2 regions of the Paenibacillus sp. FSL R10-2748 genome follow, and region 2 is predicted to be linked to the other one. Evidence: riboswitches for the same ligand, from Rfam matches in the RefSeq annotation. Region 2 holds a riboswitch; the other holds the start of a gene.
What was found. Region 2 has a riboswitch for thiamine pyrophosphate ahead of thiC (phosphomethylpyrimidine synthase ThiC). Riboswitches for the same ligand answer to the same signal wherever they lie in the genome.
Positions count from the first base shown of each region.

Region 1 (5,431 bases), on a different contig from region 2:
CCAACATATCCAGCATGACAAAGGTATTACGCGCATCCTGCCCAAAAGTCGGTTCATCCAGCAGCAGCACTTCCGGCTCACGGATCATAGCCGTAGCAATACTCAACCGCCTTTTTTGGCCCAATGAAAGCTGATACGGATGACGCTCGTCCAGCCGCTCCAGTCCGAACTGTACGAGCATCCGATCGACCCGTTCCCGGCACTGTTCAATGGTGAACAAGCTCTTGGGTAACGAATACTCTAGTTCCTTTCGTACGGTGTGTGCTACGAATTGCAGCTCGGGATTTTGAAACGCGAACCCGATACGCTCTGCCAGTTGTTCCGTACTGCCTGCCTCAATTCCGCGCACGCTATAACGTCCCTGTGTGCGAAGTAAGCGCATCATGGAGAGCAGCAGTGAGCTTTTGCCAGCCCCGTTTTCACCGACCACGCCAATCCAGTCGCCAGGCTTCACCTGCGCATGCTCCACATAAATCACTGAACTTAAACCGCGGAGGCCACTAAAATGTTCCAGCTCCAGCAAATCAATCCCTGTACCATTCCCCGTACCATTCTGCTGTGTCACTGATTCACTCCAACGCGGCGAAGACGATTCACTCCATACTCCCGGGTACCACACGCCATACTCGGACAATGCCTGCCGCTGCCCATGAAATACTTCTTCCGCCCTTCCATCCGCAATGATCTCCCCTTGAGCAGAAAGCACCACAATCCGGTCCACATCATGGACAATTTCATTAATTTTATGCTCCACGATCACCAGTGTCTGGTCTACCGAAATGTTTCGAATGGTATCCCACACCTGTGTAGTACCTTCCTCGTCCAACAAAGCCGTGGGCTCATCCAGAAAAAGCACTTCTGGCTCCATAGCCAGCACAGACGCAATCGCCAGCCGCTGTTTCATTCCCTGTGACATGCTGCCAATGGGCATGTGTATATCATCCGTTGATAGACCAACCTGTATCAGCAGCTCGCGAATACGGGATCGCATCTGCTCACGAGGAACCTGATTATTTTCCAACACAAAAGCCAGTTCCTCGTCTGCATATGACATACAAAACTGCGTATCAGGATCTTGAAATACAATACCTGAGACACTTGGGATTACAGCAGCATCGCATTTCATAGGCACTTCTATCGTGCGTGGAATCAGACCGCTTAACACTTGGAGCAGCGTTGATTTACCGCATCCACTCGGTCCCAGCAACAGCAGCTTTTCCCCCTTGCGGACAGACAAAGACATATTGTGAAAAAGCAGCTCCTGCTCACCGGGGAATTTCAACCGAAGACGGGTGATCGAAGCCACCACATCTTCGGTTGCCTGGCTCATCAATCCAGCCCCTTATAATCTTGTTCCGTTGCGGGTCTCAAACTTCGCGTGACTCCGGTTACCTCCAATGCCCTAGCCAGATAGAACGCGAATACCCCGGCAATCACAATGCTGCCAATCATGCGAAAACCGATATACAAAACATAGTTCCAGGTCGAAAGCTGATCAATATACCCGTAGCTGAAGTCTAAAATCAGAGAAGCGACAGCCGCCCCGGCCGCAGCTAGCGAAGCAACCCACAGGTTTGCGTTCCGATACAGAAAAGCCGCAAAAAATAGCTCCGCTCCCAAGCCTTGCAGCAGGCCATAGTACAAAGTGGACATCCCCCATTCGCTTCCCAAAAAAGCACTGACCGTTGCCGCTGCCACCTCTGCCAAAATTGCAACACCCGGCTTGCGAATGATGAGATAAGCAAACGTGCCTGCCATAAACCACATGCCATACATCAGTTGCTCGGCGTGTAGACCGAATGGTTTCATCAAATCATAGGCAGGTCCCCATATTTTGTAGACTAACCCGAACACAACAGCGATCACAATCGTGACCAAAATATCAGTCAGCTTCAACCCTTTGGACGCTCTTACAGCAGTATTCATTATTGCGTGCTCCCCTTATCCTTATAATTGGCCTCTTGGCCATAAAAAAAAGCTTGTCTGGAGCTGAATCTCCAGGCAAGCTTTATGCGCAGTAAAAGGTGAAGCACCATACAAAACATCATTCGTCGATATGCCTTATATAACCAGTAGTCTAAGCTACTACACTGATACCAAGCCAAAGTCAGGGTCAAGGTAAAATGCTAGGACATACATTGTATCTATCGACAACCGCGAAACAAGCGGCATTCCTGTATAGTGTTCTTGGTTTCTCTACGCTGGCATTACCCAGATCAGATTTCACGGTCAGTGGCAAGGGCCACCCTCTCAGCCTGACTTTCTCAAGCTCCCGACAATGCTTTTTTAATTCACTATAATATATACCACATCTATGGCTTTGACAATCCTATAATCCGAAGAAACGTTTGGCTGTCTCCGTCGTGGCGATTTCGATCTCCATCATGCTTCGGCCTGTACATTCGGCTATCGTAGCAGCAATGTGAGCGAGATACATCGACTCATTACGCCCTTCTTTGGGCTTCACGGGCAAATTACGCGGGGTCAAAAATGGAGCATCCGTTTCAATCATCAGACGGTCCAAGGGAATATCTCTGACCAGTTCACGCAGATGTTTGCCACGCCGTTCGTCGCAAATCCAGCCGGTGATCCCGATATACAGTCCCATCTCTACATACGTATGCAATTCTTGTTCCGTGCCTGTAAAACAATGCACCACTGCTTTATCGACAAGCCCTTGATACTCCCGCAGCATAGCGGCAAAATCCTCATGTGCATCTCGTTCATGCAAAAATAACGGCATATTCAGCTCACCCGCCAGTTGGATTTGCTCGCCAAACCATCGGCGCTGCACATCACGCGGCGAAAAATCACGGTTATAGTCCAATCCGCATTCCCCTATGGATACGACCTGCGGCTGACTCGCCAGCTGGCGGAGCTGCTGAATCGTATCTGCGCTGCAGTCTTTGGCATCATGGGGATGCACGCCAGCTGTCGCATACAGCTTGCCCGGATAACGTGCTGCATACTGAGAAGCCTCCCGACTGCTGCGGACACTGGTCCCGGTAATAATCAGGGGTGAAATCCCTACAGCTGCTGCTCTCTCTACCACCTGTTCCCGATCCGCATGAAACGAACGGTGCATCAAGTTCACGCCAATATCAATTAACGGTGTACCCCTTTCCATCTCAATCCCTCCTTCGCAAACTACAATCTCGGATCAATCGGCTCCGATTCCAGAGATAGCGCGGCAAGGACGCATTCATGAATACGATCTACCGTATCCTTGCGGACAAAACGTTCCACGCCTTCCATACCAAGCGCTCCTTCCATCAGGGCATGACGCTCCTTTTTGTTCGTTCGACGCTGCTTCAGACGCTTTAAATTCTCAGGGGCAAGATAATCCATACCGTAAATGATGTGCAAATACTTCCGGCCTCTCACCTTGATTGCAGGCTGAATCATCTTGTCCCGATTTTTCATCAAAAAGCGTTCCGGCTTGATCACAATCCCTTCATGACCATCCTCTGTCATCTCGTTCCACCAGCGAATGACCTCTTCCTCGCTTGCTTCGTCCGTGATAACGCGGTACTCTGTCTCCATAAACAGGGAAGACAGCCCAGCCAGCTCCCGGTTTTGCTCCATATGCCAAATATGAGAATGGTCGAAAAAAGTCTTTCCGCTGTGTGCCAGTGTATGGAACGGTGCAATACGAATTTCATCCAGACCGTCCACATCCCAGCAATATTTTTGAAAAGCCTCTTGAAACGTTACGGCATTCGCGTACTTCTGTTCCATTTCCTCCAGCCAGTCTCCAACCTCTCGACCTGCAACCTTCGCCTGCTTCAGCTTGTCTACCAGCTTACTGCGATCCAACAGAGCTGCCTCCCCCACATGCGCATACTGTGCAGCAATCAGTTCCCGAGCCTTGAGATTCCACGGTACAATTTCCGCATCCAGCAATACAAAATCCGTCTGGTTCCGTTCAAAATATCCAGCAGTCCGTAGATCCACATTAAGCTTCTCCATCACTTGCTTCCCAAGGCTTTGTTCAAAGAAAGCTCTCCCACTCCGACTATAGATCGTGCCCAATGTCGGGTAGCCTACATATTGAACAGCGGCCTGTTCGTTTTTGAATAATAGCAAAATAGCCCGGCTACCCATATGTTTTTTCTCGGCCACCATCGTTTGTACTCCTTGCCCGCGATAATAAGCCAGCGCCTCACGTGGATGCTCCAGATATCCTTCCTCTGCAGACACCGCTGGAGCAGGGCTCATCGTCGGTGGAATATACACCAGCTCCTCCATGGGTACAGTCACATGTGACACAGTATCTATAGCGGATTTGATCCATTCTCCTTGTACGCGCACTTCGCCATACGATTCCGTCAGCACACTGTAACCAGCGATTAGCTTGCGTAAATTCGGCGGGGAAAACCGTTTTCTCTGCCACCGGACAAGTGGGCTATCGGGATCATTCGCATAATTCTCATGTGCCGGAACGCTGACAAATTCCTTTTCCGGATAACGATAAGCGGTCAGCATACCGCCAAATACCACACCCTGATCAATATTCACCGTCTGGTTCACAAGGGTAGGCTGCGGTCTCGGATCATGTCCCCATACTACTATTTCTCCCGATTCATGGTCTACGAACCAATCCTTGCGGATCGGTGTTCCGTTCGCATCCTGCCCCTCCGTATCTCCATAGCGGCAATAATCAGAAATACGTGCCGATTGTTTGCCAATAAAATGATCCTTAATCCCGGCATGAGTCACAACCACATGTCGCAATCCATTTCTGCCAAAAATAAGATGAGAGGGTACATGTAGCAGAAAATCCCTCAACTCGCTTCTAAGCTGTTCTGCCGCTGCCTTGCCCGCTTTTTGTTCATATTGGACCAGTTCCTCTGCAAATCGTTCATCGCCATGACTGAGAGTCACCTTTCTTCCATCGAGGTAACGGCCGATTTTCCAGCCATGATTGCTGTCAATCATATACGCTAGTCCGGCATCCACGTGCTTTTTCCAGAACTGCACCGCTTGTAACGATTCCGGGCCACGGCTCATCACATCCCCGACAGATACTAGTCTTCTACCATCTGGATGATGGTATAGTCCTTTCGTATCTTCCGTATATCCTAGCCGCTCTATCACTTCCAGCATCTCACGGTAGCACCCATGGATATCACCAATGATGTCAATACCTGAGCCAATCTCATGAAACAGTGGCTGCACACGGCGAACAAAGTTCATTTCTTCTACATCCTTAAGAACATAGCAAGCGTTAAAGCCTTCCTCACGGATACCACGCAGATTCCGCTTTAACAGCTGTGCCTGCTGCTTGACCCGTTGGCGGCCACGCGGATGCTCCCTGCCTAAATCACGTTCCAGCAGCACAGATTCGGGTACATCCAGTACCCAGGCCATAACAGGAACGTGCGCCTTGGCTGCCAGCTGTACATATTTCTGGCGATCCTCAGCGTACAAA
Region 1 covers NZ_JBBOTK010000011.1:59,738-65,168, reverse strand. Annotated here, with positions in the region: gene NSS66_RS24270 (ABC transporter ATP-binding protein) at 1-1,330, opposite strand, end outside; gene NSS66_RS24265 (ECF transporter S component) at 1,330-1,926, opposite strand; TPP riboswitch at 2,176-2,285, opposite strand; gene NSS66_RS24260 (TatD family hydrolase) at 2,330-3,127, opposite strand; gene NSS66_RS24255 (polynucleotide kinase-phosphatase) at 3,148-5,431, opposite strand, start outside.
Region 1: it holds a riboswitch for thiamine pyrophosphate, as region 2 does, so the genes downstream of both, NSS66_RS24265 (ECF transporter S component) here and thiC (phosphomethylpyrimidine synthase ThiC) in region 2, are expected to answer to the same signal.

Region 2 (5,431 bases):
GCAATTTTGTAGGTAATGACACCCTCGCGGACATCATCCTTATTCGGCAGACCCAAATGCTCCTTAGGCGTAACATAACACAGCATGGACGTCCCGAACCAACCGATCATCGCCGCCCCGATGGCTGAGGTAATATGATCATATCCGGGGGCAATATCCGTCGTGAGCGGTCCCAAGGTATAGAAAGGAGCTTCCTTACAAATCTCCATTTGTAAATCCACATTCTCTTTGATTTTATGCATAGGGACATGTCCTGGCCCTTCAATCATGACCTGAACATCATGCTTCCAGGCGATTTGCGTTAGCTCGCCCAACGTTTCCAGCTCTGCAAACTGTGCTTCATCATTCGCATCATAGATGCTACCCGGACGTAGACCATCCCCGAGAGAAAAGGCCACATCATAGGCTTTCATAATTTCGCAGATTTCTTCAAAATGCGTATACAAAAAATTCTCCTGATGGTGCGCAAGGCACCAGGCTGCCATGATCGACCCACCACGGGATACAATTCCCGTCATTCTATTCGCCGTCATCGGTATATACCTCAGCAATACACCCGCATGAATTGTAAAATAGTCCACTCCCTGCTCCGCCTGCTCAATCAGCGTATCGCGATACAGCTCCCACGTCAGCGCTTCTGCTTCGCCGTTCACCTTTTCAAGTGCCTGATACAGCGGTACAGTCCCAATCGGTACAGGAGAATTCCGAATGATCCATTCACGTGTTGTATGGATATTACGGCCTGTGGACAGGTCCATAACTGTATCCGAGCCCCAACGCACAGCCCAGGTCATTTTCTCCACTTCCTCCTCGATGGAGGAGGTAACCGCAGAATTACCAATGTTCGCATTGATCTTCACGTGAAAATGACGCCCAATGACCATTGGCTCACTTTCCGGGTGATTGATATTCGAAGGCAAAATGGCTCGTCCAGCCGCCAACTCCTGCCGTACAAACTCAGGCTCCACCCCTTCGCGGATCGCCGCAAATTCCATTTCGGGCGTAATGATCCCTTGCCGCGCATAATGCATTTGCGTCACTGTACGACCTTGCGAAGCACGAAGCGGACGGTTGGTCACGCCGGGAAATTCAACTGTCTCCCGTTTGGAGCCAGGTTTCAGTCCATTATCCTCCGGTTTGACGGCGCGTCCCTCGTAAGCCTCCACATCGCCCCGTTCCAGGGCCCAAGCTCGCCGTAATGGAGGCAGGCCCTGACGGATATCGACCTGATAGGCTTCGTCGGTCATGGGACCGCTCGTATCGTACACACGCAATGGCTCATGATGCTCCGTGCCCTGCGGCGTATGTGTAGGATGAAGAGCAATTTCGCGCTCTGGCACGGCAATGTCCGGCCGTGAGCCTTGAATATATACCTTACGGCTCCCTGGAAAGGGCGTTACCCCTCTGGCTTGCTCCCCGTTTGTCTTCTCTACCTCAACTTCTTTTGTTCCTACCAATCTTACTTCTGTTGATTTCAATTCTGTTCCTTTTGTTCCTTCTACTTCTGTCGGCTTCATTGTCCATTCCTCCCGTTTCGATGAAATGACACACCGATCCGGAACCATTCCCAGGGTGGCGCTGATCTATGCAAAAAAGCCGGTTCCCCAGGGAACCGGCTAATCTAACGAGGCAGCTATCCAGACAGTACGCATGTGGAATAATCCTATTCCAATGCGTCACCGTAGACAGCAGCCGCGTATACATTTCAATGGCCGATTACTTCCCTACGCTGGTATGATCCAGATCAGGTGCAAAGGGTCCGGAATCTTGCACGATTCCATCTCAGCCCGGCATTACAGGCTCCCCCAGTAACTGTGATACTTCTATTCACATGAGGCGGCTATAACAGATATCCCGCCATCCTTACCAGACTACTTTAAATTTATGGCTTTGGCAACCCTTCTAGGTTCCCTTTACCAAGGAGACGCTCCCCATCAAATCACTCTGCTTGCTTCAACTGTGTTCATTCTTGTTACGGAAGCATAAGCCCCATTTCCTTCGCCGCTTCAATCAAAATCGGAGCAAAGTCATGTAGCGTCTCGGGTGCAAGCCGACTGACCGGACCGGATACAGATAAAGCCGCAGTGACCTGTCCCTTCCGGTTTACAATTGGGGCAGCCACAGCAGCAGCCCCTGGCTCCCGTTCTTCATAGCTGGTCGCATAGCCCTTCTCGCGAATGTCCTGCAGCTGGGCTTTATAGACCTCCGGGTCTACTGAGGACGGCCATTCATCCCCGCTTAGCAGGGCTTCCAGCTCCTGCGGCGGCATAAAGGCTGCCAGCACTTTGCTGGAGGCCCCTACAGCCAGCGGCATACGCGCACCTACAGGCGCAACCCTGCGGATCGCCTGATTGCTCTGCACGGCTTGTATGCGAATACGCATGCTGCCGTCACGTAAGTACAAGCTGACCGTCTCGCCCAGACGATCACGTAGTCCTTCCATTGCAGGCTGTAACAACACCGCCGGCTCGTCGCTTTGGGACAAGTGCGTGGATAGCTCCCAAATGCGGAAGCCAAGTCGATATTTTTCCGTTTCGGCATTCCGAACGACAAAGCCCCGATCCTCCAACGTAGTCAGCAGCCGATGAACCGTGCTTTTATGTAGACCAATTTTGGAGGCAATCTCCGTCAGGCCAAGATCCGAATCTGCGGTAAAACACAGCAGTATATCAAGTGCACGCTCTACAGCGCGAACGGTTAATTTACGGTCTTCCATCGTGAACCGCTCCTCTTGTATCCATATTCGTTTCACACTATGAAACATGGTTACATAAATTATATAGAATAGTCGCGGCTACTGTAAACCGATGTTTTTGTGACAACCATATTACAGAACGAGAACAAACATCGACAATTCTTTGCATCATTTTTACTTTTCCGGTTCAGGCGTTGACTTTGGATAATCCCCATCATACGATAATAGGTATCTATACGGATCTACACTACTATTTTCAAGTGGAATTATACCTAAATTCTATGAAACGAAGATCAATTTTATATAAGGAGGCTCTTACATGATTTCGACATCCCAGCGCAACGCTCAGCTACAGACCGCTGTTCAGGAGCCGTCCACCCCACTCTTTAATCCCCGTCTGCTGCGGTTCAAGCACGTTGTGATTGCTCTGCTGCTGTCGGTCGTCTTTTTTCTGTTGTTTTGTTTTATTGCCTTGCATGCTTACATCGCATGGGTACTTACGAATCCCACCGTTGCACCACTGTACTCTAATCCGATGCAGGCCAAAAGCATGCCTTATGAGGAAGTCAGCTTCCCTGCCAAGGATGGTAGCCGCATGGTACAAGGCTGGTATATCCCGGCGGATCAATCGCGGAAAACGATTATTTTCAGTCATGGCTATGGGGCTAACCGCGAAGAAAGCTGGATTCCCATGTATGATCTGGCGCATTATGCCCACAGTTTGAACTTTAATGTGGTCATGTTCGATTATGGATTTGCGTCACAAAACAGCAAAGCAGTCGCAACCGGAGGCAAAGCAGAATCCCAACAGCTCCTCGGAGCAATTCAGCTTGCGAAGCAACGCGGCTCGTCGGAGATTATCGTATGGGGCTTCTCCATGGGGGCAGGAACCGCTCTTCAGGCGGGCTTGCAAACCAAGGATGTGGACGCAATGATTTTGGACAGCACCTTCCTGCTGGAGCCAGATACGCTGTACCATAACATTCACAATCAAATTAATCTGCCAAGACATCCGTCTTTGGAAATTCTGGAGTTGCTGTTTCCAGTCTTGAACGGAACCAGCTTGCATCAAATTCCATATCAGGAAGTTAAAAAGGAAAACTATCCGTTCCCGATCATGTTTGTGCATGGTACACAGGATGAAAAAGCTCCTTATCCTATTGCGGAAAAGCTCGCTGCCAATCAAACCAACCCGCTTTCCAGTGTATGGATTGTTAAAAACGGGATACATGAGCTTATTTTCAGAGAGCACCCTCGTGAATATTTGCGACGGGTATCGACGTTTCTAAGCAGTGTACAGGAGCTGGAGGACAAGAAAACCATCGCTGATGCCCACAAACAAACGACTACGAAGTAAATTTTTCGAAGAACTGTATTCTATTCTTCGCCTGGAAGAAGCCTGCCTATGGACACTTAACCCGTGCCGTAGCTGGGCTTCTTTTTCGTTTTCCATGGGTATTCATTGTTTTACGTAACAGATGTGACCGGATTAAGGGAGTTCATAGACATATTCCTGATGAGACAGCGAATATACTGGGTACGTATGCATCCAGGGCAGATCTGCCAGATCCGCCGGATAGCCATAGTAGGATACGGGAGGTAAAAAAACGATGCTGAGTACTTATGGGTCTTTCCTGCCCTTACGTGTGCTGGAGGAAATTCGGCATTGGAAGCAGCAGGAAAGTTGGCATGTGGAAGTGATTAAATCCGCTACCGAGGGATTGGAGCCAACTTATGTACGGTTGCTGGATGATTGGCGGACTGTATTCGAACAGACGGAACGCACCGCCATAGAGTTGCTAGAAGAGCAACGGAGCGTACTCGATCCGGCAGATCAGGCGTGGCATCAGGAATGGAAACAGATGTCGGCTGCTCCACAAGCACATACACACGAATTCACTGGACATTCAAAACAGTCAAGGGGATTAGACGCATCATCATCTGTAAAGATGCCATTGTCAGAGTCAGCCTTAAACTCTCAGCCTGACTCACAAGAATTAAATCGTCGACTGGACGATTTGCTGCAAACCGCAAACCGTCAGTCACAGGAGTATGTACGACAGCTCGGTCTGCTGAGCGAACACAGTCATGCATTGCGTCAGCAGCCAAAATCCGCCGGAGTTGTATTACACGCGGCACATGAAAGCCAATATTTCCTAATCTCGACAACCCCCTTTCAAGAACCTGGCTCCATCGCAAGGGCTGCTAGGTTGTATCATGTAGCGGCAGAGGGTGAGAATTACCCAGAGGAAGCGTTTCGAGAACGGCAGGCAGGCATAAGGGGAGAAGGCGCATGGACGACTAAAAGCGTCAAGTCCAGCCAGGCACAACCTTCGGCAACGGAAAAAACCTCAATCGGCCGGTCGGTTCCTATTGGGGGACATCGGCTACCGCCGCTCCCTTACCCCTATAATGCGCTTGAACCGTATATTGATGAGAAAACGATGCGTATTCACCATGATAAGCATCATTTGAGCTATGTGAATGACCTGAATAAAGCGGAAAAGAAGCTGGAAGAAGCCCGAAAAACAGGTGATTTTGACCTCGTAAAACATTGGGAACGAGAACTGGCATTCAACGGCGCAGGCCATTATCTGCATACTCTTTTTTGGACGATCATGAGTCCTAAAGGTGGCGGAAACCCAAGCGGACCGCTGGCTGAACAGATTAAAAAGGATTTTGGCAGCTACGATGCATTCAAAAAGCAATTCAGTTCGGCAGCCGAAAAGGTCGAGG
Region 2 covers NZ_JBBOTK010000005.1:410,844-416,274, reverse strand. Annotated here, with positions in the region: gene thiC (phosphomethylpyrimidine synthase ThiC) at 1-1,517, opposite strand, end outside; TPP riboswitch at 1,705-1,817, opposite strand; gene NSS66_RS17950 (IclR family transcriptional regulator) at 1,973-2,716, opposite strand; gene NSS66_RS17945 (alpha/beta hydrolase) at 3,015-4,052, shown strand; gene NSS66_RS17940 (Fe-Mn family superoxide dismutase) at 4,306-5,431, shown strand, end outside.